Regions from separate parts of the Xanthobacter luteus genome, predicted to be linked through region 1. Evidence: predicted binding sites of a transcription regulator. Region 1 holds the regulator's gene; each other region holds the start of a gene.
The links. Region 1 encodes PhoB, which activates phosphate uptake and scavenging genes when phosphate is short. Its sites were predicted from a motif close to TGTCATNNANCTGTCAT; they were not measured.
Positions count from the first base shown of each region.

Region 2: the regulator PhoB is predicted to act here: its motif matches at 1,614-1,630, upstream of ABLE88_RS05325 (PstS family phosphate ABC transporter substrate-binding protein).
Region 3: the regulator PhoB is predicted to act here: its motif matches at 3,730-3,746, upstream of ABLE88_RS11600 (arsenate-mycothiol transferase ArsC).
Region 4: the regulator PhoB is predicted to act here: its motif matches at 4,151-4,167, upstream of ABLE88_RS03165 (HAD-IIA family hydrolase).

Region 1 covers NZ_JBDZDO010000003.1:419,469-426,954, forward strand. The annotation lists gene pstA (phosphate ABC transporter permease PstA) at 1-713, shown strand, start outside; gene pstB (phosphate ABC transporter ATP-binding protein PstB) at 799-1,623, shown strand; gene phoU (phosphate signaling complex protein PhoU) at 1,644-2,372, shown strand; gene phoB (phosphate regulon transcriptional regulator PhoB) at 2,482-3,183, shown strand; gene ABLE88_RS13055 (GcrA family cell cycle regulator) at 3,324-3,842, opposite strand; gene ABLE88_RS13060 (aspartate aminotransferase family protein) at 4,364-5,566, shown strand; gene argF (ornithine carbamoyltransferase) at 5,614-6,588, shown strand; gene ABLE88_RS13070 (Hsp33 family molecular chaperone) at 6,605-7,486, shown strand, end outside.
Region 2 covers NZ_JBDZDO010000001.1:1,089,343-1,096,828, reverse strand. The annotation lists gene pstC (phosphate ABC transporter permease subunit PstC) at 1-407, opposite strand, end outside; gene ABLE88_RS05325 (PstS family phosphate ABC transporter substrate-binding protein) at 537-1,538, opposite strand; gene pstS (phosphate ABC transporter substrate-binding protein PstS) at 2,095-3,120, shown strand; gene ABLE88_RS05315 (metalloregulator ArsR/SmtB family transcription factor) at 3,164-4,051, shown strand; gene ABLE88_RS05310 (ArsJ-associated glyceraldehyde-3-phosphate dehydrogenase) at 4,139-5,179, shown strand; gene arsJ (organoarsenical effux MFS transporter ArsJ) at 5,181-6,455, shown strand; gene ABLE88_RS05300 (PadR family transcriptional regulator) at 6,613-7,044, shown strand; gene ABLE88_RS05295 (MFS transporter) at 7,100-7,486, shown strand, end outside.
Region 3 covers NZ_JBDZDO010000003.1:127,447-134,932, reverse strand. The annotation lists gene ABLE88_RS11620 (isocitrate lyase/PEP mutase family protein) at 1-618, shown strand, start outside; gene ABLE88_RS11615 (GNAT family N-acetyltransferase) at 618-1,319, shown strand; gene ABLE88_RS11610 (SDR family oxidoreductase) at 1,357-2,103, shown strand; gene denD (D-erythronate dehydrogenase) at 2,114-3,091, shown strand; gene ABLE88_RS11600 (arsenate-mycothiol transferase ArsC) at 3,201-3,659, opposite strand; gene ABLE88_RS11595 (hypothetical protein) at 4,014-4,580, shown strand; gene ABLE88_RS11590 (OmpA family protein) at 4,824-5,426, opposite strand; gene ABLE88_RS11585 (cysteine rich repeat-containing protein) at 5,426-5,857, opposite strand; gene ABLE88_RS11580 (multidrug effflux MFS transporter) at 6,022-7,380, opposite strand; gene ABLE88_RS11575 (MarR family winged helix-turn-helix transcriptional regulator) at 7,377-7,486, opposite strand, start outside.
Region 4 covers NZ_JBDZDO010000001.1:639,675-647,160, reverse strand. The annotation lists gene ABLE88_RS03190 (TRAP transporter substrate-binding protein) at 1-490, opposite strand, end outside; gene ABLE88_RS03185 (helix-turn-helix domain-containing protein) at 866-1,420, shown strand; gene phnC (phosphonate ABC transporter ATP-binding protein) at 1,443-2,252, opposite strand; gene phnE (phosphonate ABC transporter, permease protein PhnE) at 2,249-3,082, opposite strand; gene ABLE88_RS03170 (phosphate/phosphite/phosphonate ABC transporter substrate-binding protein) at 3,160-4,029, opposite strand; gene ABLE88_RS03165 (HAD-IIA family hydrolase) at 4,273-5,046, shown strand; gene hutC (histidine utilization transcriptional repressor HutC) at 5,083-5,847, opposite strand; gene ABLE88_RS03155 (formimidoylglutamate deiminase) at 5,868-7,241, opposite strand; gene hutI (imidazolonepropionase) at 7,352-7,486, shown strand, end outside.

The DNA of each region.
Region 1 (7,486 bases):
TGCCGGCCCTCGGCCTCAACGTCTTCACGCGGATCACGCTGCCGCCGGGACAGAACGGCGGCCTGCTGAACGCCATCGTGGGCTCGCTGATCCAGATCGCCATCGCCATGCTGATCGGCACGCCCATCGGCCTGATGGCCGGCACCTTCCTCGCCGAGAACGGCAAGACCACGAAGGTCGGCCATGTGGCGCGCTTCGTGAATGACATTCTCCTGTCGGCGCCCTCCATCCTGGTCGGCCTGTTCGTCTACACCTTCCTGGTGGCGCCGCTCGGCGGCTTCTCCGGCTGGGCCGGCGCGATCGCGCTCGCAATCCTGGTGATCCCGGTGGTGGTGCGCACCACCGAGGACATGCTGAACCTCGTTCCCGTGGGCCTGCGCGAGGCCGCCTTCGCCCTCGGCGCGCCGCAGTGGAAGGTGGTGATGCTGGTGACCTGGCGCGCGGCGCAGGCCGGCATCGTCACCGGCATCCTGCTCGCCATCGCCCGCGCGGCGGGCGAGACCGCGCCGCTGCTGTTCACCTCGCTCGGCAACAATTCGTGGTCTCTGGATCTCTCCAGGCCTATGGCCAGCCTGCCGATCGCCATCTATCAGTATGCCGGCAGCCCGTTCGACGACTGGGTGTCGCTCGCCTGGGCCGGTGCGCTGCTGATCACTGTGGGCGTGCTGGTGCTGAACATTCTCGCCCGCCTGTTCCTGGCGCGTACCAAGTAGATGCGGCCGCTGCGGACAGGAAAGACCACGGAATTGTTCGCGTCCGGCGTGCTGCGGGCGCATCAGGATCCCAAGTGAGGCTCAGATGAACTCTGCCGTCGATCCCACCTTCAATATCGCCTCGTCCGTCTCCGCCAAGCCCGACGCGCCGCAGGCTCCGGCCAAGATCAAGGTCGATAATCTCCAATTCTATTACGGGCAGAACCATGCCCTGAAGAACATCAACTTCCACATCCCGGAGAAGCGGGTCACCGCCATGATCGGGCCGTCGGGCTGCGGCAAGTCCACGCTGCTGCGCGTGTTCAACCGCATGTACGACCTCTATCCCGGCCAGCGCGCCGAGGGCGCGGTGCTGTTTGACGGCGTGAACATCGTCGGCAAGGAGCTGGACGCCACCATCGTGCGCACCCGCATCGGCATGGTGTTCCAGAAACCCACGCCGTTCCCCATGTCGATCTACGACAACATCGCCTTCGGCGTGAAGCTGCACGAGCGGCTCAAGAAGTCGCAGATGGATGAGCGCGTGGAATGGTGCCTGCGCAAGGCGGCGATCTGGGACGAGACCAAGGACCGCCTGCACACGTCGGCGCTCGGCATGTCCGGCGGCCAGCAGCAGCGCCTGTGCATCGCCCGCACCATCGCGGTGAAGCCCGAGGTGATCTTGCTCGACGAGCCGACCTCCGCGCTCGACCCGATCTCTACCTCGAAGATCGAGGACCTGATCGACGAGCTGAAGCGCGAGTTCACGATCGTCATCGTGACCCACAACATGCAGCAGGCGGCCCGCTGCGCCGATATTACCGCCTTCTTCTATCTCGGCGAGCTGATCGAGGTGGCGCCTTCGGACGTGATCTTCACCAATCCGAAGGAGATCAAGACCCGCGACTACATCACCGGCCGCTTCGGCTGACCCGCGCAAGGAACACCGAGATGCCCGAGCATACCGTTTCGTCCTTTGACGTGGAACTCAAGGAGCTTGGCCGCAAGGTGGTCGAGATGGGCGGCCAGGCCGAGCGCCTGGTGGCCGATGGCGTCACCTCGCTGATCCGCCGCGACACCGCTCTGGCGCAGCGCGTGGTGCTGCTGGACGCCGCCTGCGACCAGATGCAGCGCGAGATCGAGGAGAAGGCGGTCCTGGTGATCGCCAAGCGCCAGCCGGTGGCCGGCGACCTGCGCGAGGTGGTGGCGACGATCCGCATCGCCAACGACCTGGAGCGCATCGGCGACCTCGCCAAGAACGTCGCCAAGCGGGTCATCGCCATCGAGGGCGAGTACCACCCGGCGAAGCTGGTGCGCGGCGTGGAGCACATCTCCGATCTGGTGCTCGAGCAGCTGAAGGAGGTGCTCGACGCCTATGCCGGCCAGAACGAGACCAAGGCGCTCGAAGTGTGGGGCCGGGACGGCGCCATCGACACCATGTACACCTCGCTGTTCCGCGAACTCCTCACCTACATGATGGAGGATCCGCGCAACATCTCGGTGTGCACGCACCTTCTGTTCTGCGCCAAGAACATCGAGCGCATCGGCGACCACGCCACCAACATCGCCGAGATCGTCTATTACATGGTCACCGGTCAGAATCTGCCGGAGAGCCGTCCGAAGGCGGACGCCTCCAGCGAGACCACGGTGGCGTTCCCCGGGCGCACGCTCCAGGGCTGAGGCGCGGCACCGGTGGCGCGCCAGCGCCGCGGACCGTGCGTGCTGATCAAGATCCGCCGCCGGACTGTCCCGGCGGTGGCAGGTGTGATGACAGTCGGATGAGAGACCCGTGCCGGCGCGTATCCTGATCGTCGAGGACGAGGAACCGTTGACCCTCCTGCTCCGCTACAACCTGGAGTCGGAGGGCTATGGCGTCGAGAGCGTGGCCCGCGGCGATGAGGCGGAGACCCGCCTGCGCGAGAGCGTGCCGGACCTTGTCATCCTCGACTGGATGCTGCCGGGCCTCTCCGGCATCGAGCTGTGCCGGCGGCTGCGCACCCGGCCGGAGACCGAGCGCCTGCCCGTGATCATGCTCACCGCCCGCGGCGAGGAGACCGAGCGCGTGCGCGGGCTCGCCACCGGTGCCGACGACTATGTGGTCAAGCCCTTCTCGGTGCCGGAACTGCTTGCCCGGGTGCGGGCGCTGCTGCGCCGGGCCAAGCCCGAGCACGTGGCGACCCTGCTGCGCGCCGGCGACATCGAGCTCGACCGCGAGACCCACCGCGTGCACCGCGCCGGCCGCGAGGTGCATCTCGGCCCGACCGAGTTCCGGCTGCTGGAATTCCTGATGCAGAGCCCCGGCCGCGTGTTCTCGCGCGAGCAGCTGCTGGACGGGGTGTGGGGCCAGGACGTCTATATCGACGAGCGCACCGTGGACGTGCATGTGGGCCGGCTGCGCAAGGCCATCAATCGCGGCCGCCAGTCGGACCCCATCCGCACCGTGCGGGGCGCCGGCTATTCCTTCAACGAGATGTTCGCCCGGGCGCACTGACGGCGCCGAGCGGGTCCGGCTCGTGGTCGCCCGCCGGCGCGGCGCGGCCGCCGCAAGCTTCTGCGGAAGAAGGCGCCACGCCCCCGCAAAGCGCCCCCAAACCCTCCCCCGGCGGGGCGAGGGGGCGCCGGACGCCCGGCTCAGAGATAAGCGAGCCGGCGGTCGCGCCGGCGGTCCTGCACCGGCTGGTAGGCGATGCGCGCGTGGTGGGCGCAATAGGGCAGGCCCTGCTTGGTCTTGCCGCCGCAGAAATAGAAGCTGTCCGTGCCCGGCTCGCCGGTGGGCCAGCGGCAGGTGCTCTCGGTGAGGTTCATGATGGTGCAGCGCTGGCCCATGGGCACCACATTGTCGGCGCCCTGCGGCGCCGGGGCGGGAGCCTCCCGCGCCATCGGCTCGAGCTCCTGGGCCAGCGCGGTCGCGCCGTGGGTCAGCGGCCGCTGCGGCCGCGCGTCGCGCCGGGTCTCGGCCTCCCGCGCCGGCTTGCGCGGGCGCGTCGAGGAGGACGCGCTCTTCGCCCGGCCCGACAGGCCGAGGCGGTGCACCTTGCCGATCACCGCGTTGCGGGTCACCTCGCCCAGCTCCCCGGCGATCTGGCTCGCGGAAAGTCCGTCGCTCCAAAGCTTCTTCAGCAGCTCGACGCGCTCGTCGGTCCAGCTCATGGCTCGTCTCCCATCTGCCGCATCTCGAGTGGCGCCGGAACCTGGCGCCCGACCCTGTGCCGCGGCGCCGCCACGCCGCCCGGACCTGCCGGACTCCTCCCGCGAGCCCCCGCGCGGCATCGCGCGGGAGTCGGCCACTTTTACCGTCCCGAGGAAGAGTGGCGCACGATATGTCGTGGCCAACTGAAAATTAACCTACAATATGCACGCGCAAGGCGACAGAGTCCCGATTCGGTACCCGGATCGTTTTCCCCAGGTCGTTGCGCGCAGGACTCACCTTATCTGTGGATCGTGGGCGCCGCCGGGGTCCGCGGCGCCCGCGCCCGGCGCGCGCCGGTTGTGGCGGCGATGTTGACCTCGCGCGCGTGATCATTAGTATTGCCAAAAATGTCGGGCCGCCCCCGCTTGGGCGGCCCGTTTTAGTTTCCGGCCACCCGCGAGCCGGCTCAAGGGAATCCCCGCACCCCGCACGGGTCTCGAAGGCGCAGGCGGGCGGGTCCATTCCCGCACTGGAGGAAGCCGTGATCCCCGCCGTTCTGCCGACCTATGCGCGCATCGACCTCGAATTCGAACGGGGTGAGGGCTCGTGGCTCGTCACGACGGACGGGCGACGCTTCCTCGACTTCACCGCCGGCATCGCGGTGAACATCCTCGGCCATGCCAATCCCGGCCTCGCCGCCGCGCTCACCGAGCAGGCCGGCAAGCTCTGGCACACCTCGAACCTGTTCCGCATCCCCGGCGGCGAGCGCCTCGCCGAGCGGCTGCGGGCGGCGACCTTCGCCGACACGGTGTTCTTCACCAATTCGGGCGCGGAGGCGCTGGAGTGCGCCATCAAGATGGCGCGCAAATTCCATTATGCCTCGGGCCATCCCGAGAAGAACCGCATCATCACCTTCGAGGGCGCCTTCCACGGCCGAACCCTGGCGACGCTCGCCGCGGGCGGCAGCGCCAAGTATCTGGAAGGCTTCGGCCCGGACCTGCCGGGCTTCGACCAGGTGCCGTTCGGCGACCTCGACGCGGCGCGTGCCGCGGTGACCGACGAGACCGCCGCCATCCTGGTGGAGCCGGTGCAGGGCGAGGGCGGCGTGCGCGTGCCGCCGCCGAGCTTCCTCAAGGGCCTGCGCGCGCTCTGCGACGAGAAGGGCCTGCTGCTCGTGCTCGACGAGGTGCAGTCGGGCGTCGGCCGCACCGGGCGCCTGTTCGCCCATGAATGGGCCGGCATCACGCCCGACATCATGGCGGTGGCCAAGGGCATCGGCGGCGGCTTCCCGCTCGGCGCGTGCCTCGCCACCGAGGAGGCCGCCAAGGGCATGACGCTCGGCACCCACGGCTCCACCTATGGCGGCAACCCGCTCGCCATGGCGGTGGGCAATGCGGTGCTCGACCAGGTGCTGGCCGAAGGCTTCCTCGACCATGTGAACAAGGTCGCCGGCCGCTTCGCCCAACGCCTCGCCGAGGTCAAGGACCGGCACCCCGCCATCATCGCCGAGGTGCGCGGCCAGGGCCTGCTGATGGGCCTGAAGGCCAACGTGCCGGCCGGCGACCTGGTGGTGGCCATGCGCGAGGAGGGCCTGCTCGCCCCCGGCGCGGGCGACAATGTGGTCCGCCTTTTGCCTCCGCTCAACGTGAGCGAGGAAGAGGCGATGCTGGCCGCCGACAGGATCGAGGCCGCCTGCGTCAGGCTCGAGAAGAACTTCGCTCCGGCGAGGGGAGCGGCGGAATGAAGGCTGGCGGGAAGGCCAAGGCGGCGGCGGCCGCGGTTGCGCGCAGCATGGGCGGCAAGGCCAACGGCCACGCCGGGCATGGCGGCTTCAGTGTGGCGAACGGCGTGCGCCATTTCCTCGATCTGTCGGACATCCCGGCCGGCGAGCTGAGGCGCGTGCTGGAGCTGTCCAAGGACCTGAAGGCACGCCGCCGCGCCGGCGACGAGGCGCGCCCGCTCGCCGGCAAGTCGCTCGCCATGGTGTTCGACAAGCCCTCCACCCGCACCCGCGTGTCGTTCGACCTCGCCATGCGTCAGCTCGGCGGCGAGACCATCATGCTCACCGGCCAGGAGATGCAGCTCGGGCGCGGCGAATCCATCGCCGACACCGCCCGCGTTCTCTCGCGCTTCGTCGATGCCATCATGATCCGCATCCTGGAGCATGACGACCTCATGGAGCTGGCGGAATACGCCACCGTACCGGTCATCAACGGCCTCACGCGCCTGTCGCATCCCTGCCAGGTGATGGCGGATGTGATGACCTTCGAGGAGCACCGCGGCCCCATCACCGGCCGCAAGGTGGCCTGGACGGGCGATTTCAACAACGTGCTCGCCTCCTGGATCCACGCCGCCGAACGGTTCGACTTCGCCATGGCAGTGGCGACCCCCAAGGAGCTGCCGCCGAGCCCGGCGATCCGGGACTTCGTCAAGCGCAACAAGGCCAAGGTGACGTTCATGCGCGACCCCGAGGAGGCGGTCGAAGGCGCGGACTGCGTCCTCACCGACACTTGGGTCTCCATGGGCGACGAGGAGGCCGAGCGGCTGCGCCACAATCTGCTCAAGCCCTACCAGGTGAACGCCGCCCTGATGGCGCGCGCCGACAAGGACGCGATCTTCATGCACTGCCTGCCCGCCCACCGCGGCGAGGAGGTCACCGACGAAGTGATGGACGGGCCGCAGTCGGTGGTGTTCGATGAGGCCGAGAATCGGCTGCACGCGCAGAAGGGCATCCTGGCCTGGTGCTTCCATGCGGCCGGCGGCTAGGGCTTGAGGTCTCGTCATGGGTGCTGAGCGGTCTCGGGGCGCCTCCAGCGTGGCGAAGGACGACATCATCACCCCGTTCCAGGTGGACGCGCTCGATCTGCGCGGGCGCGCGGTCCGGCTCGGGCCGACGCTGGACGCGGTGCTGGCGCATCACGATTACCCCCCGTCGGTGAAGCGCGTGGTGGGCGAGGCGGTGACGCTGGCGGTGCTGCTCGGCTCGTCCCTGAAGTTCGAGGGCCGCTTCATCCTCCAGACCCAGACCGACGGGCCAGTGGACATGGTGGTGGCGGATTTCGTGAGCCCGGACAAGATCCGCGCCTATGCCCGCTTCGACAAGGACGCCCTCGCCGAGGCCGAGACGCGCAACGCCGCCACGCCGGCGGCGCTGCTCGGCAAGGGCCACCTCGCCATGACCATCGACCAGGGCATCTCGTCCAACCGCTATCAGGGCGTGGTGGCGCTCGACGGGTCGGGGCTGGAAGCGGCGGCGCACGAATATTTCATGCAGTCCGAGCAGATCCCCACGCGGGTGCGCCTCGCCGTGGGCGAGGAGGTGCGCGCCGGCGGCGCCTCCTCCTGGCGCGCCGGCGGCCTGCTCGCCCAGTTCCTGCCGCAGGATGCGAGCCGCGCCCGCATGGCCGACCTGCCCGGCGGCGACGCGCCCGAGGGCGCCGAGTCCCACGCTTTGGCCGAGGACGACGCCTGGGTCGAGGCCCGTTCGCTGGTGGGCACGCTCGAGGACGTGGAGCTGATCGACCGCGAGCTGTCCAGCGAGCGCCTGCTCTACCGCCTGTTTCACGAGCGCGGCGTGCGCGTGTTCGACACCCTCGCCATCGCCGCCCATTGCTCCTGCTCACGCGAGCGGGTGTCGGGCGTGCTCGCCTCCTTCTCCCGCGAC
Region 2 (7,486 bases), on a different contig from region 1:
GGCACGCCGGCGATCAGCTCGAGGAACGGCTTGATGGTCTCGCGCACCTGCGGCTGGGCAAACTCCGACAGGTAGATGGCGAGCACGGTTCCGGCGGGGATCGCGACCAGAAGGGCGATCAGCGAACTCACCAGGGTGCCGGACACCAGCGTCATGATGCCGAAATGCTTGTCCTGGAACACCGGCGTCCACTGGGTGTCGGTCAGGAAGTCGATGATCGACACCTGGGCGAAGAATGTGACGCTTTCGGACAACAGGACATAGACGATGCCGGCCGTGACCAGCACCGAGAGGGCCGCGCAGAGAAAGAGCACGACGCGCATGGTGTGGTCCACCACACGCCGCCGCGCGAGGAAGGCGGGCGAGACCGTCAGGCGCGGTCGTGCGGGCTTGCCTTGGACGGCCATGACTTCGATCAAGCTCTCGGTCGTGAGGGGGAGGACGCCAAACCGCCTCCCCCGGGGAATCGGATCCGCGCATCGCGCAGCGATCGGATCGGAGCCGACTCCCGCCTCGCAAATGGATGCCCTGGCGCGTCAGTAGACGAGCTTTTCCTTGACCAGGTCCTCGACCGACACGCCGACCTTCGAGCCGGTGAAGCCGGTGCCGATCTCGCGCTTCTTGAAGCGCTCCTGGAACGCCTTGAGCGCGGCCTCGGGGAGCGGCACATAGCCCACTTCCTTGACCAGCTCGACCGCGTTCTTGGGATTTTGATAGAATTCCACGAACTTGGCCACCTCGGGGCGGGTGTCCGCCGCCTTCTTGTTCACGTAGATGAAGATCGGGCGCGACAGCGGCTGGTACTTGCCGGTGCGGGCATTCTCCACCGAGGGTTCGACGGCGGGGGCAGCGTCGTTGAGCTTGATCTTCACGGCCTTCAGCTTGTTGTGGTTCTCCTCGTAGTAAGCGAGGCCGAAGAAGCCGAGCGCGTTCTGGTCACCGGCGACGCCCTGCACGAGCACGTTGTCGTCCTCGGAAGCGGTGAAGTCGCCGCGGCTGGAGTGCTCCTTGCCGACGATGGCGGCGGTGAAATAGTCGTACGTGCCCGAATCGACGCCCGGCCCGTAGAGCGTGATCGGACGGTCGGGATAGCTGTCGCGCACCTGCTTCCAATTGGTGATCTTGCCCTGGGCTTCGGGCTCCCAGATCTTCTTCAGGTCCGCAACCGTCATCTCGCCCGCCCAGGTGTTGGACGGGTGGACGATGACGGTGAGCGCGTCGAGCGCCACGGGCAGCTCGATATATTCGATGCCCGCTTCCTTGCAGGCTTTCTGCTCGCTCGCCGTGATGGGCCGCGAGGCGTTGGAGATGTCGGTCTCGCCGCGGCAGAACTTCTTGAAGCCGCCGCCGGTGCCGGCGATGCCGACCGTCACCTTGATGTCCTTGTTCGCCTTCTGGAACTCCTCGGCCATGGCCTCGGTCACGGGGAACACCGTGGACGAGCCGTCAGCCTTGACCAGCGCCTGGGCCGCCGCGCCATTGAGCGCCGCGCCGGCAGCGAGCAGCGCGAAGGCGCTCGCGAGAGTGATGATCTTCATGAGTTGGCGTCTCCCTGGACCATGTCGCCGGGGCTTCGAGCGCTCCCCCAGCTCGATGTGCTCTAGGCAAATTCCGTAACAATTTAATGACAAGCGGTGTATATCTGGCCATAAGACTGAATTAGAACGGATTTTTTCAATCTAAATACAGTGTATACGTTTCCGTTCAACGGCATCGTCTCTTGGTATTTTATAGCATTGCAGCCCCGTTCCCGTGTGGCAGACCAAAAACTGCCAGGCTTCACGCGGTCCCCGGGGGCGGTGATTTCTGTTCGAAATGCCTGCCAGACCGCGCCGCGCGCGTTGGGGGATCCGGAAAGTTCGCGATTCAACCGCGCCAAGGAAGCCGGTTTAGACGTCTTTGTTTCTATTGGTATCGACATATTGAAGGTTATATTGTCGTTGCGGAAGGGGGGCGGCGCGCAGGGTGTCACACGGGTGACATGATCGGCGTTTAGCGATATGTCCATTCCTATCGACATAATGACTCGTTAGGGAGCGGCCTGAAATGGACGCCGCAAGGGCACAAGGGAGGTCCGCCGTGAACCGCATAGCCGTGAGCCGCATTCTTGCCTTGACCGCCGCTGCTGCGTTCGCGGTCACTTCCATGGCCGTGCCCGCGCATGCGGCGGAGGTGCGGGGCGCCGGCTCCACCTTTGCCTATCCCATCATCTGGAAATGGGCGCAGGAGTTCCGCGAGCGCGCGGGCCACCTCGTCGGCTACCAGTCGGTGGGCTCGTCCGCCGGCATCAACCGCGTCAAGGACGGCGTGGTGGATTTCGGCGCGTCGGACAAGCCGCTGAAGCCGGAGGAACTGGAGAAATACGGCCTCGGCCAGTTCCCCATCGTGTTCGGCGGCGTCGTGCCGGTGTTCAATCTCGACGGTGTGGCGCCGGGTAAGCTCCGCTTCACCGGCGCCCTGCTGGCCGACATCTATCTCGGCAAGGTCGCCATCTGGTCGGATCCCGCCATCAAGGCGCTCAATCCCGATCTCAAGCTGCCCGATGCCCAGATCGCGGTGGTGCACCGCTCCGACGGATCGGGAACCACCTTCAACTGGGTGTCCTACCTCGCCAAGGCGAGCCCGGAATGGAAGCAGAAGGTGGGCGAGGGCAGCGCGGTGGCCTGGCCCGTGGGCACCGGCGCGCGCGGCAACGAGGGCGTGTCCACCGAGGTCAAGCGGGTCAAGAACGCCATCGGCTACGTGGAATACACCTATGTGGTGCAGGCGAAGCTTGCCTACGGCCTGGTGCAGAACCGCGCGGGCAAGTTCATCGCGCCGAGCGCCGCCTCGTTCCAGGCCGCGGCGCTGAGCTTCGATTGGGCGTCCGCAAAGGACTTCTTCGTCGTCATCAACGATTCCGCCGCCGAGGATGCCTATCCCATCGCGGCCACCACCTTCGCCCTCATGTACAAGGAGCCGAAGGTTCCCGCGAACAGCCAGGTCGCGTTCGAGTTCTGGCGCTTCGCCCTCGGCGAAGGCGAGAAATATGCCTCCGAACTCGGCTATGTTCCCTTGCCGGCCGTCCTGATCCAGCAGGTGAAGGACTATTGGGCGAAGACCTTCAAGGGCGGCGCCTGAGCGCCCCGACGGAATGCTCGAGGGAAGATTGCAGCGAGGCGAGATGGACGAGACGAAGCTGAGTGCGGAAGACGCCACGCGGATCTTCGATGCGCTGTCCCAGGGCACGCGCTTCGAAACGTATCGCCTCCTGCTGCGCTATGTGCCCTACGGCCTGCCGGCCGGCGACATCGCCCGCCTGCTGGCGGTGCCGCACAACACCATGTCCACCCATCTCGCCGTGCTGGAGCGCGCCGGCCTCGTCACGGCGCGGCGGGATGGCCGCTCCGTCCTCTATGCCGTCAATCTGTCGGCGGCGGGTCCCCTGTTGAGCCAGCTGATGGGGGAAATGGGCTTTGCCGTCTCGCCGCGGCGCGGCATCGGCGCCGCCGCCTTCCCGCAGCTGCGCCCCGCCGCCGCGAACGATCGCGTCTACAACGTGCTGCTCATCTGCTCGGCCAATTCGGCCCGATCCCTGATCGCCGAGGCGCTGCTCAACCGCGAGGGGCGAGGGCGCTTCCTGGCCCATTCGGCCGGCAGCCGGCCCAAGCGCAAGCCGCACCCCATGGCGCTCGATCTGCTCGCCCAGCTCGGCTACGACACGGCGCCCCTTGCTTCCAAGAGCTGGGACGCCTTCGCCGGGCCGGACGCGCCGCAGATGGATTTCGTCATCACCACCTGCGACGCGGCGGCGGGCGAGATCTGCCCGGCCTTTCCCGGCCATCCGCTCCACGCCCATTGGGGCCTGCCCGATCCGATCCTGGTGAAGGGAACCGAGGCGGAGCAGAAGGCGGCCTTCCTCGCCACCTATCGTCGGCTCGCCGCCCGCGTCTCCGCCTTCGTCAACCTGCCGTTCGAGCAGCTCGACCTCGCTTCGCTGAAGGAGCGCATCGGCGAGATCGGACGGATGGAGGGCGCGACGGACCTTACCCTTTCGGGGCTGGCCGCATGAGGACGCAAGCCGCCGCCGGACATCCGCGGGCCTGACGCCATCGCGCCGGGGCCGCCCCATTGGACGATCACAGGGAATGACGGTGCCATGAGAGTAGGGATCAACGGCCTCGGCCGCATCGGACGGCTGTCGCTGCGCGCGGCCATGGGGGCGGCGCACCGCCCGGACAACGACCCGCGCGGCAACAACCGGCTCGACATCGTCCATCTCAACGAGATCAAGGGCGGCGCCGAGGCCTGCGCCCACCTGCTCGAGTTCGACAGCGTGCAGGGCCGCTGGCGTGCGCCCATCTCCCATGACGAGGGCAGCGTGCGCATCGGGAACAAGGCCATGTCCTTCTCGTCCCACGCGGCTCCGGCGGACATCCCCTGGGGCGACCTCGGGGTGGATTTGGTGCTGGAATCCAGCGGCAAGTTCCTCACCCCGTCCGTGCTCGAAGGCCACCTGAAGCGCGGCGCCAAGCGCGTCATCGTCGCCGCGCCGGTGAAGGACCCCTCGGTGCTGAACGTGGTGGTGGGGGTGAACGAGCATCTCTACGACCGCGAGCGCCACCCCATCGTCACCGCCGCCTCCTGCACCACCAACTGCCTCGCCCCGGTGGTGAAGGTGGTGCACGAGAAGATCGGCATCCGGCACGGCCAGATCACCACCATCCACGATCCCACCAACACCAATGTGGTGGTGGACGCGCCCCACAAGGACCTGCGCCGCGCCCGCTCGGCCATGCTCTCGCTGCAGCCCACCACCACCGGCAGCGCCACCGCCATCGCCCTCATCTATCCCGAGCTGAAGGGCAAGCTGAACGGCCATGCGGTGCGCGCCCCCGTGCTCAATGCCTCGCTCACCGATTGCGTGTTCGAGCTGAACCGCGAGACCACGGCGCAGGAGGTGAACGCCCTGTTCGCCGAGGCCGCCGAAGGCGCTCTCAACGGCATCCTCGGCTTCGAGCCGCGTCCGCTGGTGTCGGCGGACTATGCGCGCGACACCCGCTCCGCCATCGTCGACGGGCCATCCACCCTCGTCACCGACGGCACCCTGCTCAAGGTCTATGCCTGGTACGACAACGAGATGGGCTATGCCTGCCGCATGGTGGACCTCGCCTGCCACCTAGAACAGGCGGGGCTGTGAGATGGTGGCGTCGTCATCGGCCGGCATCCGCAACTACGCCATCGTGACGGCGGCCTATTGGGGCTTCACGCTGACCGACGGCGCCTTGCGGATGCTGGTGCTGTTCACCTTCTTCAAGCTCGGCTACTCGCCCTTTACCCTCGCCTTCCTGTTCCTGCTCTACGAGGCAGCGGGCATCGGCGCGAACTTCATCGGCGGCTGGCTCGCCGCCCGCTTCGGCATCACCCGCATGCTGACGGTGGGGCTCACCACCCAGATCACCGGCTTCCTGCTGCTCTCGGCCATGTCGCCCTCGTGGGAGACCGCCTTCCTGGTGGCGTGGGTGGTGGCGGCGCAGGGCGTTTGCGGAGTGGCGAAGGACCTCACCAAGACCGCCTCCAAGTCCGCCATCAAGGTCACGGAGGCGGAAGCGAAGGGCAATGCCGAGGGGCGCCTGTTCCGCTGGGTGGCGTGGTTCACCGGCTCCAAGAATGCCATGAAGGGCTTCGGCTTCTTCCTCGGCGGCGTGCTTTTGGAGGCGTTCGGCTTCCGCCTGTCGCTGTGGCTCATGGCGGGGGTGCTGGCGATCGTTCTGCTCGGCGTGCTGCTCTCTTTGCCGCCGATGATGGGCAAGGCCAAGGCCAGTTCCTCGGCGAAGGAATTGTTCGGCAAGAGCCGGGGGGTGAACCTGCTCGCCGCCGCCCGCGTCGCCTTGTTCGGCGCCCGGGACGTGTGGTTCGTGGTGGGCGTGCCGGTGTTCCTCTATGGCCTCGGCTGGACCTTCCCCATGGTGGGCGGCTTCCTGGCGCTGTGGACCATCGGCTACGGCATCGTGCAGGCGGCGGCGCCCGCCGTGGTGAGCCGCAGCCCGGACGGCTTGTCGAAGGAGGTCCCGGCGGCGCGCTGGTGGGCGCTGGCGCTCGCCTTGGTGCCGGTGGCCATCGCCGTGCTGCTCGCCGCAACCCCGATGCGGCCGGACCTCGTGGTGGTCATCGGCCTCGGCATCTTCGGCGCCGCCTTCGCGGTGAATTCCTCACTCCATTCCTACCTCATCCTGGCCTATGCGGGCTCGGAGAAGGCGGCGGAGGACGTGGGCTTCTATTATGCGGCCAATGCCGCGGGGCGGTTCGCCGGAACGCTGCTTTCCGGCCTGCTGTACCAGATGGGCGGCATCACCGCCTGCCTCATAGGCTCCGCCATCATGCTTGGCATCTGCTGGCTCACCACTTTGCTGCTGCCGACCCAGGCCCGCCTCGCCGAGAACGCAGCTCCGGGCAGCGCCCTGCCGAGCAGCTGAGGCCGATCCCGCTCGCCCTCTCCGCCGCCGGAAGCGACCGCTCTCCCAGGGGATCGCCCCTTTGCTCGATGCCGTGATCCGGGATCGGCGGATCCGGCGTGGCGTTGCAGAGGCCGCGGCCATTGAAGCATCGATGATCAAGGTATAGAATTGCTTCATGCCTGGATCCCCGCGGCCTGCCGCCGTCGCCAAGACGGCGCCCGATTTCCTGAGCCGGACCTATTGGAACGGCACCATCAAGATGAGCCTCTCCAAATTCTTCATCCTGTGCGTTCTGCACCAGCGGCCCATGCACGGCTACGACGTGGCGCGGGCGGTGGAGGCGACGACCAACGGCTGCTGCTCCCCCACCGAGGGCACCATCTATCCGGTGCTGCGGGAGTTCGAGGAGGGCGGCTACGTCACCTGCGCGAACGCGGTGGTCTCGGGCCGCGCGCGCAAGGTCTATTCCCTCACCGACAAGGGCCGCACCGCCTTCAAGGTGGCGGTGGAGGCCTGGATCGACGTCACGCGCTGCCTGGTGGAGGCCAAGAAGATGGTCGAGCGCCCGGCGCCCGGTGACGGGAGCGCCGCGTCGTGCTGCCGCTGAGCTCCGGCCGCGGGCGCGCCGCGCGCCGGGCGCGCGCGACGGCGAGCGCCGGGGCATGAGCGCGGACCTTGCCGAGCCGGACCTTGCCGAGCCCATGGCTGCGCCCCGGGACCCGCTGAGCGGCCGCAGCCTGTTCATCACCGGGCTCGGCATCGGCCAGATCTGCTCCTGGGGATCGCTCTATTACAGCTTCCCGCTTCTGGCGCAGGCCATGGAGCACGAGCTCGGCTGGTCGAAGCCCGAGCTCTACGGTGCCGCGAGCCTCGGCCTCGCGCTGGGCGGCATCGCCGCCTTTCCGGTGGGCGCGGCCATCGACAGGGGACACGGTCGGCTGGTCATGGCGGCGGGCGCCGGCCTCGCCGGCATCGCCCTTCTGGCATGGTCGCAGGTGGACGGGCTGCGGCTGTTTTATGTCCTCGTGGCCGCCATCGGCGTGCTCCAG
Region 3 (7,486 bases), 290 kb from region 1:
GCGACCGACCTGCCGGTGAATGCGGACTTCGAGGCGGGCTACGCCGCCGACCCGGCCGGCGTCGCCGAGAGCGTCGCCCTGTGCGTGGCGACCGGCGTCGCCGGCCTCTCCATCGAGGACGCGACGGGCGACGCCGGCGCGCCGCTCTACGCCTTGGACGCTGCCGTGGCGCGGGTGCGCGCGGCCCGGGGCGCCATCGACGCGGCGGGCGGCGGCGTCGTCCTCACCGCCCGCGCCGAATGCTATCTGGTGGGCCGGCCGGACATCGCCGAGGTCATCGCCAGGCTCACCGCCTACGCGCAGGCGGGGGCGGACTGCCTCTATGCGCCGGGCATCCGCACCCGCGCGGAGATTTCCGCGGTCGTGGAGGCGGTCGCGCCGGTGCCGGTGAACCTGTTGATGCCGGGCGCGCTCGGCTTCACGGTCAGCGACATCGCCGCGATGGGTGTGCGCCGCATCAGCGTCGGCAGCACGCTGAGCCGGGTGGCCTGGGGCGCCTTCATGGCTGCGGTGGAGGAGATCCGAGGGCCGGGCGGCTTCGAGACGTTTCGCGGCGCGGTGCCGTTCGCCGAGATCAACGGCTTATTCCGCGCCGATGCGGACCGGAGGGCCGGCTGATGGCGCCGGCCCCCGCCCTGCCCCTCGGCCCGCCGGTTCCCGGCGGCCCGGCGCGACGGCCGGAGCCGACGGTGCTTGAAGGCCGGCACGTGCGCCTCGTCCCGTTCGAGGCGGAGCGGCACGCGGCCGCGCTCTTTGCCCTCTCGCACGGGCCGGAGAAGGAGGCGCTGTGGGCCTATCTCTCCCCGGCGCCCTTCCCCGACGCAGCCGCCTTCGCCCGCCATTATGCGGACGCGGCAACCAAGGCCGACCCGCTGCTGTTCGCCATCGAGGAGAAACCGGGCGGACGCGCCGTGGGCCACGTCACCTACATGCGCATCGAGCCCGCGCACCGGGTGATCGAGGTGGGCAACATTCTCTACACCCCGCCGCTCCAGCGTACGGCGGGGGCGAGCGAGGCCATGTATCTCATGGCGCGCCACGCCTTCGAGGAGCTCGGCTACCGCCGCTACGAGTGGAAGTGCAACGCGCTGAACGCCCCTTCCCGGCGGGCCGCCGAGCGTCTCGGCTTCACCTTCGAGGGCGTGTTCCGCCAGCACATGATCGTCAAGGGCTTGAGCCGCGACACCGCCTGGTTCGCCCTGCTGGACACCGACTGGCCGAGGGCGAAGGCGGCGTTCGAGGCCTTTCTCGCCCCCGGCAATTTCGACGCCGAGGGACGCCAGCGCCGACGGCTCGAAGAGATCCGCGCCGCGCTCTGAAGAGGCGGCGTCCGCAAAGCAGGACAGGGGGAACGCCATGGCAGGACGACTTCACGGCAAGACGGCGCTGGTGACGGCGGCGGGGCAGGGCATCGGCCGCGCCATCGCCGAGGCGTTCGTGCGCGAGGGGGCACGGGTGATCGCCACCGACCTCGACACGGCCAAGCTCGCCGATCTGGGGGGTGCGCAGGCGCGGGCGCTGAACGTGCTCTCGACCGAGGCGGTGAACGCGCTCGCGGCCGAGCTGGGTCCGCTGGACGTGCTCGCCAACTGCGCCGGCTACGTGCACCAGGGCACCATCTTCGAGACCTCGGAGAAGGACTGGGACTTCTCCTTCGACCTCAACGTGAAGTCCATGCACCGCACGATCTCCGCGGTCCTGCCCGGCATGCTGGAGACCGGCGGCGGCTCCATCATCAACATCGCCTCGGCAGCCTCGTCCATCCGCGGCGTGCCGAACCGCTATGCCTACGGCACCACCAAGGCGGCGGTGATCGGCCTCACCAAGGCGGTGGCGGCGGACTTCATCCTCAAGGGCATCCGGGTCAACGCCATCTGCCCCGGCACCGTGCAGTCCCCTTCCCTCGACGAGCGCATCGCGGCGGTGGCGGCCCAGACCGGGCGCACCCTCGATCAGGTGCGCGCCGACTTCGTCGGCCGCCAGCCCATGGGCCGGCTCGGCACAGCGGAGGAGATCGCTTTTCTCGCGCTCTATCTCGCATCCGACGAGAGCGCCTTCACCACCGGCCAGGCCCACGTCATCGACGGCGGCTGGGCGCTCTGAGGAGACAGACATGCACATCCTGGTCATCGGCGGCGCCGGCATGGTGGGCCGCAAGCTGATCGAGCGCCTCGCCCGCGACGGGCGGCTCGGCGACAGGCCCATCACCCGCCTCACCGCCCACGACGTGGTGCCCCCGAAGCTGCCGCCGGCGCCGTTCGCCACCGACAGCCGGGTGTCCGACATCTCCGTGCCCGGCGAGGCGGCGGCGCTGGTGGCGCAGCGCCCGGACGTGATCTTCCACCTCGCCGCCATCGTCTCGGGCGAGGCGGAGGCGGATTTCGAGAAAGGCAACCGCATCAATCTCGACGGCACGCGCCACCTCTTCGACGCGGTGCGGCTGATCGAGGGCTATGCGCCGCGTCTCGTCTTCACCTCGTCCATCGCGGTGTTCGGCGCCCCCTTCCCCGATGCGATCCCGGACGAGTTCTTCCACACGCCGCTGACCTCCTACGGCACGCAGAAGGCGATCGGCGAGCTTTTGCTGTCCGACTACACGCGGCGCGGCTTCTTCGACGGCATCGGCATCCGCCTGCCCACCATCTGCGTGCGCCCCGGCGCGCCCAACAAGGCGGCCTCGGGCTTCTTCTCCGGCATCATCCGCGAGCCGCTCGCCGGCCAGGAGGCGATCCTGCCGGTGTCGGAGACGGTGATGCACTGGCACGCCTCGCCGCGCGCCGCGGTGGGCTTCCTGCTCCACGCCGCCACCCTCGACGGGCGGCAGGTGGGCACGCGGCGCAACCTCACCATGCCGGGCCTCGCGGTGACTGTGGGCGAGCAGATCGAAGCGCTGCGCAAGGTGGCGGGGGACAAGGCGGTGGCCCGGATCAAGCGCGCGCCCGATCCGGTGATCGAGACCATCGTCGCCGGCTGGCCGCGCAAGTTCGACGCCAAGCGCGCGGCGGCGCTGGGCTTTTCGGCGGAGACCTCGTTCGAGGAGATCATCCGCATCCATATCGAGGACGAGCTGGGCGGCCGCATCGCCGCCTAGCGCGCGATCCGGCGGGTCGGAGGCCTCCCGTGCAGCCCTCCGACCTCTGCCGCGGGCATCAGAGGCAGTTGCCCGACGAGCGGGAGCCGATCTGCCCTGCGCCCTGGCCTCAGGCGGCCACCGGAAGGGCGGCGGCGCGATCCACCACGGCGCGCACCGCGGCCTTGAGGCGCGGCAGCAGCCGGCGATAGCTGATCCGGCGCTGGTTCACGTCGCGCAGACACGACACGTCGTCGAAGGTCCAGCGCTCCATGCGGGCGATCTGGTGCCAGGCGAGGCGCCCCAGCGCCTGGTGGGCCTCGTCCACCATGGCCACCACGACGTCGACCCGCGGCGCGCCAGAGAAGCCGAACAGCTCCACCGGCTTCGATGACAGGCCGTCGGCCGGGATGCGGGCGTAATGCAGGCACTCGACGGCGGCGATGTCCACCGGGGCGGTCTCGGCGACGGCGGCGCTGAAGGCGCGCACATGGGAGTGGGCGGCGATGGCGATCGCCTCGGCCATCAGGCTGAGGCCGGAATTGTCCCGACATACGAAGAGGATGGACGGACGTCCGGTGAGCGTCATGGAGCCTCCTGCCTGGCCGCCGGGCGCCCCCTTCGCCCGAATCGCGATGGCGCGACGCTAGGACGAAGCCCCGACGCCAAGATGACAGGACGCTCCATGTCGAAATGCCCCGCGGTGCGGTGCCTTCCTGGACGGCCCCCTGGCACATCTTGCCGATGATTTCACGACACGAAGGTCGCAAAAGCGGCCCGGGGCCAGCCCCGGACGCCGCGCACATGGTAGCAAACAATTGCGTGAAAAGGCGATTTCACGCGTTAACCATTTCGAAGTTATTCCGGGAGATTTATGTGACGCTGGCGGGCATCGCGTTGCGGTGATTGATTCTTCGCCGGTTGGCTGATTTTGGAGGCAAGTATGGCGAAGACCGAAACGACCGGCGCCGAGGTGAGCAAGATCGCTGCGAAGGCGCTGCGGGACCCGGCCGGCATCACGCACGAGGAGATCAAGAAGCTCGCGGCCTCGTGCCTCACCCAGGCGGCGGACAAGCCGAAGGCCGCCAAGGCGCCGGCCAAGGCGCCGGCGAAGACCGCTGCCAAGCCGGCCGCAAAGGCCGCCTCCAAGCCGGCCGCAAAGCCGAAGGCGCCCGCCAAGGCGGAGATGGCGCCCAAGGCCGCCGCCGCCAAGACCGCTGCCCCGAAGGCCGCCGCCCCCGCGAAGGCCGCCAAGGCTGCGGCAAAGCCGGTCGCCGCCAAGGCTGCACCCGCCAAGCCCGCTGCGGCCAAGCCCGCCACTGCCAAGCCCGCCGCGGCCAAGAGCGCGCCCGCCAAGACCGTGGCCGCCAAGACCGTGGCCGCCAAGGCTCCGGCAAAGGCTGCCGCTCCCAAGGCTCCGGCCAAGGCCAAGGCCGCCGCCAAGGCGCCGGCCAAGCCGGCCGCTCCGAAGGCGGTGGCGAAGGCTCCCGCGAAGTCCGGCAAGGCCTGATCTCAGGCCCAGGTCCGGCCCGTCAGGATGCGGGCTTCTCAGTCCGCGTCCCGGCGGCCGCGCGCCGGCAAGGCCGCCGGCAGCACGCCAGCGCCACAGGCCCCGGCCGCGCCGCGGGCGCGGCGCGCGAAGGCTGCACCCTTTCCCCATGTTCCCAGATCAGTCCCCGGGCACGGCGGATCGCATCCGCTCGCGCCGGCCTGAGGCTGATGTCCGCCGCGTGCCGTCCGGCACGGCAGGCGGCTATTGCGGGGTCAGGACGCCGGCACGCCCGATATTGAAGATCTGCACCCGGCGGTTGATGGCCGCATTCGGGTTCCGCCTGTCCTGGAGGTTCTCCTGGCCGAGGCCCACCGCCTCGAGCCGCCGCGGATCCACGCGGAAGGTGGTGGAGAGCGCCGCGACCACGGCGTCCGCGCGCTCCTGGGAGAGCTTCATGTTGTATTCGCGGGTGCCGGTGGCGTCGGTGTTGCCGACCACCAGGAACTTGTAGCCGAGCAGCACCGGGTTGTGCATGGCGTCGGCGATGGAGCCGAGCGTGCGGTACGAGGCGGGCTTCACCATCGCCGAATTGAGATCGAACTCGATCTCCACGTTGATCTGGGCCAGCTGGTCCAGCTGGATCGCCAACGGCGGGCGGCTCTCGGGCGGCCCGGAATACTGCATGTGGGCGATGGCGAGGCCGCGCAGCGCCTCCGCACTCACCTGCGGGGCGTCGGCGAGCGTGCCCTGAAGGCCCTCGACGATCTGCCCATTGGGGGTGAACTGCTGCGCGCCGGCCGGCGCCGCGGCAAGGGCGGCGGCGAGAGCAAGGGTCGAAGCGAGGATCGAGGCAAGCGCACGCATCAGCGATATCCCGCATTCACGATGGCGCCGGTGCAGGCCTGGCTGACCACCTTGGACGCCTCCAGGAGGCAGGAAACGACGTTGCCGTCGCCGGGCACGATGCCGGGACAGAACTCGGCGCGGTCCCGATCGCAAATCTTGAAGACCTGGGCCTGCGCGGCGGCCCGCGCCTCGGTCATCTGCCGGATCGCCTCGTGGTTGGCGCCGCAGGCGGGCGACAGGCGGGCGGCATTGCCCGCGAGGCACTGGTGGATCGCGCCATTGCCGAGATTGAGCCCGCGGCAGAGCCTCATGATGTCCTCGCCGCAATGCTGGGCCAAGAGGCCCGCCGCCTCGGCGTAGCTCACCGTCTGCGCGCGGGCCGATCCGGCGCCGGCGAACGCCGCCAGGACGAGCGCAAGCACGCACCCGGAGCTTTTCCAGAATTTCATGGTGTCCCTCTCCCAGCCGTTGCCGGGAGATTGGCCACGCACCGGCCCCAAGGTCAATGGGCGAGGTCATGGCCCGCGCCGCGTTGGCCGCTGAAGGCAAACCAGGCGGCCGCCGCGGCGGCCGCTCGCAGCGGCGGCGGATGAGGGCGGGACCCTGCCCCGCCTTAGCGCCGGCGGGTGTACGTCTCGGCCTCGATCTCGTCGCCCGCGGCACCGATCACGCCCAGCGGATCGGCGGCAAGCTCGAGGTCCGTCGCCTCCACCAGGGGCTCCGGCGCGCCGGCGCGCGCGCCGGCCGGCGGACGCAGCAGCACGTGTGTGGCGATGGCCGAGGCCACCATGGCGGGCAGCAGGCTCGCCAGCGCCGCGAGCGGCGTGGGAAACAGCACCGAGAGCGCCGAGCCGAAGGAGCCGCCGCCGATCTGCAGGAAGCCCATGAGCGCCGAGGCTGCTCCGGCCATGTGGGCGAAGCCGGCGAGCGCGGTCGTGGTGCAGCCCGGCACGATGAAGGCGATGCCGAAGGTCCAGAAGCCGATCGGCACCATGATGGTGGCCGTGGTCAAGGGCAGGACCTGCGGGCCGATGCTGAGCCCGGTGGCGCCCAGCATGGCGAGGGCGAGGCCGACCGGCACCAGCTTGAGCGCGTTGGTGCGCTTCAGCAGGCGCCCGGCCACCAGGGTGCCGACGATGAAGGAGCCGCTCTGGATCATCATCGCCAGACCGAACTGGGTCGGGCTGAGGCCCACCTTGTCGATCAGGATGAAGGGCACCAAGGTCGCGAGCGTGTACACCCCGCCGAGCGCGAAGGCGAGCACCAGGCTCGCCCGCAGGAACACGCGGCTGCGCAGCAGCTCGCCATAGCTCTTCAGGATGCGCCGCGGCTCCGCCAAGGCGCGGTCGGGGTAGCGGTTGGTCTCCGGCACGCCGAGCACTATGAGGCCCATGAGCAGCACGCCGAATACCGACATGGCGATGAACAGCACATGCCAGCTCGCCACGGCGAGCAGCAGGCCGCCGATGGTGGGCGAGAGCGCCGGGCCGATGGCGAGCATGGTGCCGATATGGTTCATCACCCGCGCCGAGGCCTGGCCCGTGAACTGGTCGCGCACGATGGCGCGGGAGATGGCGATGCCGGCGGCGCAGCCCACACCTTGCAGCGCCCGCCCGGCCAGCAGCCAGCTCATGTCCTGCGCCAGCATGGCGACGCAGGCGCCCACCAGATAGACGCCGAAGAAGGAGAGCGCCACCGGCCGCCGCCCGTAGGCGTCGGAGAGCGGGCCGCAGATCAGCTGCGACACGGCGAAGCCGAGGAAGAACACGGTGATGGTGAGCTTCACCGTCGAGATGTCGGTCGCGAACGCAGCCACCAGCTGCGGCATGGCCGGCGTGTACATGGTGAGGCTCACCGGGCCGATGGTGACCATGAGCCCGCCCACCACGGCGACGCGCGCCTCCGACATCAGCGGACCGCGCGGCGTGCCGGAACCGGAGGTCGTCATGGTCAGGGGATCCAGCTTGCTCACGGGGCCTCCTTGCAGCGCGCCAGATTGGCGCGCACCCGCGCCAGGAGACTGCGGAACGCGGCCTGCTCCTCGTCGCTGAAGCCCGCCAGCGCCTCCTGCCGCGCCG
Region 4 (7,486 bases), on a different contig from region 1:
TCTCCTTCTTGAACCAGCCCGAGCCCTCGGGCGCGAGCATGCCGCACATCACCGACTTGATGCCGTATTTGGCGTAGATCTCGTCGAAGATCTGCTTGCCGCCGCCGAAATAGTACCAGGCCATGTATTCGGGGGCCGGCGGGCCGAACGGCAAGGCGGCGAACACCTGCAGCGCGGGCACCTTGCCGCCCCAGAAGCCGGGGGTGGAGAAGGCCGCGTCGACCGCGCCCGCCGCCACCGCGTCGAACGTCTCGAGCGGCGGCACCAGGGCGCCGGGCTCGTAGAAGCGCAGCTCGATATTGCCGCCCGACACCTTGGCGATCTGCGATTCGAGGCGCTTGCCGAGCGTCCCGAGCTGCGGCAGCGAGCTCGAGAAGGTGGCGGCCATCTTCCATTTGACCTTGGGGTCCTGGGCCGATGCGGCCGAGACGGGCAGGGCTGCGGCCAAGAGTACCAGCAGTGCGCGGCGCAAGTGATTGGTGATCTTCATCAACTTGTTCCCCTGTGATTGCCGGCTGCAATCAATTTAGACAACGTTGCCTAACGAGCAACCATTTTTGCCGCTCCAGAGGCCAATCCGGGGCCGGCAAGCCCTTCCACGCAAACGCCGTGCCAAGATTGTTGGGCCAGGGAAGGAGGAGGGCGGGAGCCATTGTTGCCCAATGATCAACATTGCTCCTTGGACTACGGTCCCTCTTGCAATTGCTCCAGAGTGGGGAAATGTTTTCCCTGTCGTTGGTGACTTTTCGTGCTTGCGCATTGAGGCCGGGGGGCACAGCGGGGTTGCCCAGATTTTCGGCCCCCGTCCCCGGGCAGACGTCAGGAGTTCTTTGATCCGATGGTCACGCTGGATCCGTCCCAAAGCATGCCCCTTCCGACCGGGGTCAGCCTCGGCCGCGCCATCCGCGCCCTGCGCGCGGAGCGCGGGCTCTCGCTGTCGCAGCTCGCGCTCGCGGCGGCGGTCGACAAGGGCTATCTCTCGCGCGTCGAGCGCGGGCTGAAGGTGCCCTCGGTGGCGATCGTGCTGCGCATTTCGACGGCGCTTCAGGTCTCGGCCGCGCAATTGTTCGGCGCCGCGGAGAACCACGAGCTGATCTTCGTCACCCGCGCCGGCGACCGCGACGCGCTGACCGCGGACGACGGCAACTACCACATGGAGGTGCTCACCCAGGCCACCGGCAGCGCCGGGCTCGAGGTGTTCCTCATGTATCCGCCGGCCGAATTCGCCAACGAGCCGGAGGCCGCGCACCGCGGCGAGGAGCTGCTGTTCGTGGTGGCCGGCCGGGTGGAGGTGCGGTTCGCGGAGAAGGTGCTGGTGCTCGAGACCGGGGATTCGGTGCAGTTCCCCGGCCCGCTGCGTCATCAGGTGCGCCGCCTCAAGGATCGCAGCTGCGTGCTGATCTCGGTCTGCGGGCCCTGAGACGCGGCCGGCCCGGCGCGGCTCACCCGCCCGCCGCGCGCGGCCCCTCTCCCGCCTCGTAATAGACCGCGTCGAGCTGCGCGGCGGTGACGGCGGCCGACGGCGCGTCCAGCACCACGCGGCCCCGGCGCATGGCGACGATGCGGTCGGCATAGCGGCAGGCGAGGTCGGTCTGGTGCAATGCGCACAGCACCGCGATGCCGTGCTCGCGGGCGATGTCCTTGAGCACCGTGAGCACGTTGGCGGCGGAGGCCGGGTCGAGGCTCGCCACCGGCTCGTCGGCGAGCACGAGGCGGCTCCTCTGCGCCAGCACGCGGGCGATGGCGACCCGCTGCTGCTGGCCGCCGGAGAGCGAATCGGCGCGCTGATAGGCCTTCTCCAGCAGCCCCACGCGGTCCAAGGCGGCGAGCGCGATCTGCCGGTCCGCGCGGGAGAAGCAGCGCGTGACCGCGCGCCAGGTGGGCACCTGGCCGAGCCGGCCGGCGAGCGCGTTGTCGACCGCGGTCATGCGCGCGATCAGGTTGAACTGCTGGAAGATCAGGCCGATGGCACCGCGGTGCTGGCGCAGGGCGCGGCGGTTCAGCCCGCCGATGTCGCGGCCGAGCACCAGCACGCGCCCGCCATCCACTTCGGCGAGGCGGGAGATGCAGCGGAACACGGTGGACTTTCCCGCCCCGCTCGGGCCGAGCAGCGCCACCACCTCGCCAGGGGCGATGGCGAAGCTCACGGAGTCGAGCGCGACGGTCGCGCCGAAGGTCTTGGTGACGGCCTCGAGCTTCAGCGCCGGCGCGGCGGCGGCCGTGAGAGAGGCGGGGGGCGCGGCGAGGGTCATACCAGCCTCCGGCGCAGCCAGGCGCTGAACTGGTCGATGAGGCTCACCATGATGAGCATGATCACCGTCACCGTCAGCAGCTTGGGGAAGTCGAGCAGATCGATGGCGGCCTTGATCTCGATGCCGATGCCGCCCGCCCCGACGATGCCGAGGATGGTGGAGGTGCGCACGTTCGCCTCCCACACATAGAGCGAGACCGAGGTGAGGTTCGGCAGCACCGAGGGCAGGAGCGCGTAAGCGACGATCTTGGTGCGGTTCGCCCCGGTCATGGCGGCGGCCTCCAGCGGCGCCTTCGGCACCGTCTCGATGGCCTCGCTGTTGAGCTTGGCGAGGACGCCGAGCGAATGGACGATCATGCCCAGCACGCCGGCGAACGGCCCGAGCCCCACCGCCGCCACGAACAGCAAAGCGAAGACGATGGTGTCGACGCCGCGGAACGAATTCACCAGCAGCCGCACCGGCGCGGCGAGCCAAGGGGAGGGCGCGGTGTTGTGGGCGATGAAGATCGAGAGCGGGAAGGCGAGGAGCGTCGCCACCACGGTGGCCACGGTGGCGATGGCCACCGTCTCCGCCGCCCTGAGCCAATAGACGTCGAGGTCGGCGAGATAAGGCGGCCATGCCTTCGCCGCCCAGGTGAGGAGGCGCGGGATGCCGGCGAGGAGCGCGGCGGGATCCACCTCGGCGAGCCGCCAGCAGGCGGCGAACAGGATCACCAGGACGGCGGCGAGGGCGAGGCGCGCCAGCACCGCCGGCGAGGCGAGGCTCAGGGGCGTCTCCACATACTGCCCCGCGCCGTCGCGCGCGGGCGGCGTCCGCTCGATGTCCCACATGGCCCAGGCTCCCATGGCAGATGCGGCCGGGAGGGCTGAAGCCGCCCCCGGCCGCCTGTGGCGTTGACGCGGCGCCCTCAGGTCTTCAGCACGCCGAGGTCGCGGCCCATCACCTCCAGCACCACATAGGGCTCGGGGGTGGTGGTGCGGTAGCCGGTATAGGGCCAGGGCAGCACCTTCAGCTCCTCGGCGGTGAGGTTATTGAAGGCGGCCTGGAGCGCGGCCGCGGTCTCGTCGTCCATGCTCTTGCGCACCACCACGGGCTCGTTGGGCAGCGGCACCGACTGCCAGACGATCTTGTTGGAATCCGCCTTCATGAGGCCGTTGCGGATCATGGTGTTGCGGTGGATGTCCCAGCCGGTGGCGAGGTCCACCTGGCCGTTGATGGTGGCCATCTGGGCGGCGGCGGCGGAGGCGCCTTCGGCATATTTGCCGAAGAAGGTCTTCGGCTCGATGCCCTGGGCGCGGAAATAGTGGGTCGGCACCATCCAGCCGGTGGTGGAACCGGTGTCCAGCATCTGCATGGACATGCCCTTGGCGCCTTCGGGGAACTTCTCGAGCTTGAGGTCCGGGCGGGCGACGATCAGGCCGTGATAGGTGGGCTTGCCCTCCACCAGCATCACGTTGATGACGCGCGTGCCGGAGGAATTCTTCGCCAGCACGTAGCCCCACGGGCCGAGCTGGGCGAGGTCGGCCTGCTCGGAGCCGATGGCGACCGAGACGCCGGCCCAGTCGTTGGCGACCTTCAGGTCGAGATCGGCGCCGATGCGCTCGCACACCATGCGGTAGAGCGGCTCCCACACCTTGCGGGTTTCCTGCTGGGTGGGCTGGGAGGGGGCGAGCGCCACCTTGATGGTCTTGCGGGTCACCGACTGGGCGCGCACCACGGCCGGCGCGGCGAGGGCGCCGGCGGCGGCGCCGATGAGGAACGTGCGGCGGCGGATCATGGGTCGATCTCCTTTCAGCGAAGGCAAAGGCGAGGGCGATCGCTTCGGCGCGGGCTGGACCGGAAGCGATGGAAGGGCGGTGGAACGCGGCCTCGAACGGGTGTCGATTTATCGAAGCTCAATGACATGATAGTGACATTGAGGAAAACTCAAAATGATGCCCGGCGAACAGGCGCGGACCTGCTGATTGAGCTTTCCTCACTCATTCCGTGTTGTTACTGAGGCCGCCCGCGCGAGGACGAGATGACGCTTGAGACCCTTCGGGACGGATGCGGGCAGGTGGCGGACGCCCGCGCGGCGCGCGCGGTGCTGCGCGCGGCGCGCGGCATCCTGTTCGATCTCGACGGCACGCTGATCCGCAGCGAGGAGGTGATCGACGGCGCCCGCGAGGTGCTCGCCGCCTACGGCGCGCGCGCCATGATCTTGTCGAACAATTCCTCCGATTGCGCCGAGGGCCTGTCGCGCCGGCTCGCCGGCGCGGGGCTCGACGTCGCGGCGGCGCGCATCGTGCTCGCCGGCATCGAGGCGGTGCGCGCCGTCGCCGCCCTCTGGCCCGGCGCGCGCACCATGATGCTCGCCAGCGCGCCGCTCATCGCCCAGGCGCGGGCCCTGCGGCTCGAGGTCACCGACGAGCGGCCGGACGTGGTGCTGGTGGCCCGCACGCCGGCCTTCGACTATGCGGCGCTGGCGCGCGCCGCCAACGCCGTGCGCGCCGGCGCGGCGTTCGTGGTGGCGAACCCCGACACCTCCCACCCCGGCGCGGACGGGCGCCTCGTGCCCGAGACCGGCGCGCTCGCCGCCGCCATCGCCGCGGCGTCCGGGCGCGCGCCGGCGCGGGTGTTCGGCAAGCCGCAGCCCGAGCTGTTCCGCGCCGCACTCGATCGCCTGGGCCTTGCCGCCGGGGAGGTGGTGATGGTGGGCGACAATCCCGAGACCGACGGCGCCGGCGCGCGCCGGCTCGGCATCCCCCACATCCTGATCGGCGAGCGTCTGCCTTTGCGCGCGCTGCTCGCCTGAGGGGCGGGGCGTGGGGGCACCGCGCGGCCGGCCCCCTCAGCCGCCGCCGGAGGCCTGGGCGGGGGTGAAGCGGGCGATCAGGTCGAACAGATCGCCGCGGAAGGTCTGGCGCACGGTGGTGATGTTCTCGTCGCCGCGCCAGGTGCGGCGCTGGAGTTCGAGGCAGGCGCTGGCATCGGGAATGTCGAGCAGCTTCGCCATCTCCGGCACCGCGTTCACCGCCGTGATCTTGTGCTCCGCCGCGGTCCACGGCACGTGGGTGACCAGCCAGGAGCTGGGCGACTGGCGCGCGAAGTCCACCGCCTCCGCCTCCGGCACGGCGGAGATGTTGATGAGCCGGCGCTCCAGCGCGAACGGCCGGCTGCCGGCCATGTGGCGGCACTCGATCTCCAGAACCCGGCCGCGCGGCGCGAGCTCCCATTCCACCGGCGCGGCGCGCGAGGCGGGGCGCCGCTCCAGGCGCAGCAGCTCGTAGCGGTAGGCCTCGCCGCGGGCGGTGACCTCGGCCTCGATGTCGGGAATCTGGAGGATCGCCGACTGGATGCGCGGGGCGGCGACGAACGAGCCGGCGCGCCGGCGCCGCTCCACGAGGCCGGCGGCGGCGAGCTCGGACACCACCTTGTTCACGGTCATGCGGGCGCAGCCATACTGCGCCATCAGCTCGTGCTCGTAGGGGATGCGGTGCCCCGGCCCCCATTCGCCCGACAGGATCTTGGCCTCGATGTCGGCGCGGATGCGCCGGTTGAGGGTGGGCGAGGCCGGCCCCTGGGCCTTGCCCTGGGCCTCGCCTTCGGTCTCGATCCCCGTGTCCGCCGCCTCGCTCACGCCAGCACCTTCTCCATCACGCGGGCAAAGCCCCGGCGGATCCGTTCCCGCTCATGGTGGACCCCGTTGGTCACATATTTGCGCCCGGCACGCCAGACGCCGTCCACCGCGCCCCCGCGCGCGCCGAAGATCCAGCCGTCGAGCAGCGTGTCGCCGGCATGCGCGACGAGGGATGGGTGCGCGGCATCGAGGGTGACGATATCCGCCGGCGCGCCGACGCGGATGCCGGCCGCCGGCGCGGCGAGCGCCTGCGCGCCGCCCGCAAGCGCCGCGTCGAACAGATCGCGGCCGGTGGAGCGGCCGGCGGCGCCGGCGAGCACGTTGCGCGCGCGAAGAGCGAGGCGCTGGCCGTATTCCAGCGTGCGCAGCTCCTCGGCCGCATCCACCAGCACGTTGGAATCGGTGCCCACGCCGAAGCGGCCCCCGTGCGCCAGGGAGTCGCGCGCCGGGAACAGGCCGTCGCCCAGATTGGCCTCGGTGATCGGGCACAGGCCCGCCACGGCGCCGCTGCCGGCGAGGCGCCGGGTCTCGGCCTCGCTCATGTGGGTGGCGTGGATCAGGCACCAGCGCCGATCCACGGGGGCGATGTCGAACAGGCGCTCCACCGGCCGCCGGCCGCAGAAGGCGAGGCAGTCCTCCACTTCCTTCGTCTGCTCCGCCACATGGATGTGCACCGGCCCGCCTTGCGCGAGCGGCAGGATGGCGCCGATCTCCGCGCCGGTCGCCGCCCTCAGACTGTGGGGGGCGATGCCGACGACGCCGTCCTCCAGCGCGGCGACCGCGCGGCGGGCCGAGGCCATCACGGCGGCGAAGCCGTCCACGTCGTTCACGAACCGGCGCTGGCCGTGGCCGGGGGGCAGGCCGCCGAAGCCGGCATGGGCGTAGAAGACCGGCAGCAGGGTCAGCGCGATGCCGGTGTCGGCGGCGGCCGCGGCGATGCGGGCGGCAAGCTCGCCGGGATCGCCATAGGCGGTCCCGTCCGGCGCATGGTGGAGATAGTGGAACTCGCCCACGCGGGTGAAGCCGCTCTCGAGCATTTCCATGAAGGCGAGGGCGGCGATGGCTTCCACGTCGTCGGCGTCCAGGCGGTCGACGAAGCGGTACATGGCCTCGCGCCAGGTCCAGAAGCTGTCGGCGCCGGGCCCGCGCGCCTCGGCGCGGCCCGCCATGGCGCGCTGGAACGCGTGGCTGTGCAGGTTGGGCAGGCCGGGAACTGCCGGCCCGTGGCGCTCGTCCTGGCCTGCAGGATCGACGTTCGCCTCGATCGCGCAGATGCGGCCGGCGGCGAGGCGCAGGCGCACGCGCCCGGCCCAGCCCCCGGGCAGGAGGGCGCGGGCGAACCACAGGCTGCGGGGCAGGGACGACGGCATCGCCTCTCAGGCTCACAGAAGGCTGGACAAGCGCCGAAGCGCGCATTTATGTATATACATTATCGGCGCCCGCGCCAATGGATTCCGGCGCCAAGAGGAGGCCCACGGGGATGCCCACAGGGGCGGCGATCCGCTGCGACCGCATCTGGCGAGGCGCCCGCCTCGCCACCCTCGCGCCCGGCCGCCCCGGCCTCGGCGTGGTTCAGGACGGCCTCGTTGCCGCGCGCGACGGGCGCCTCCTTTAT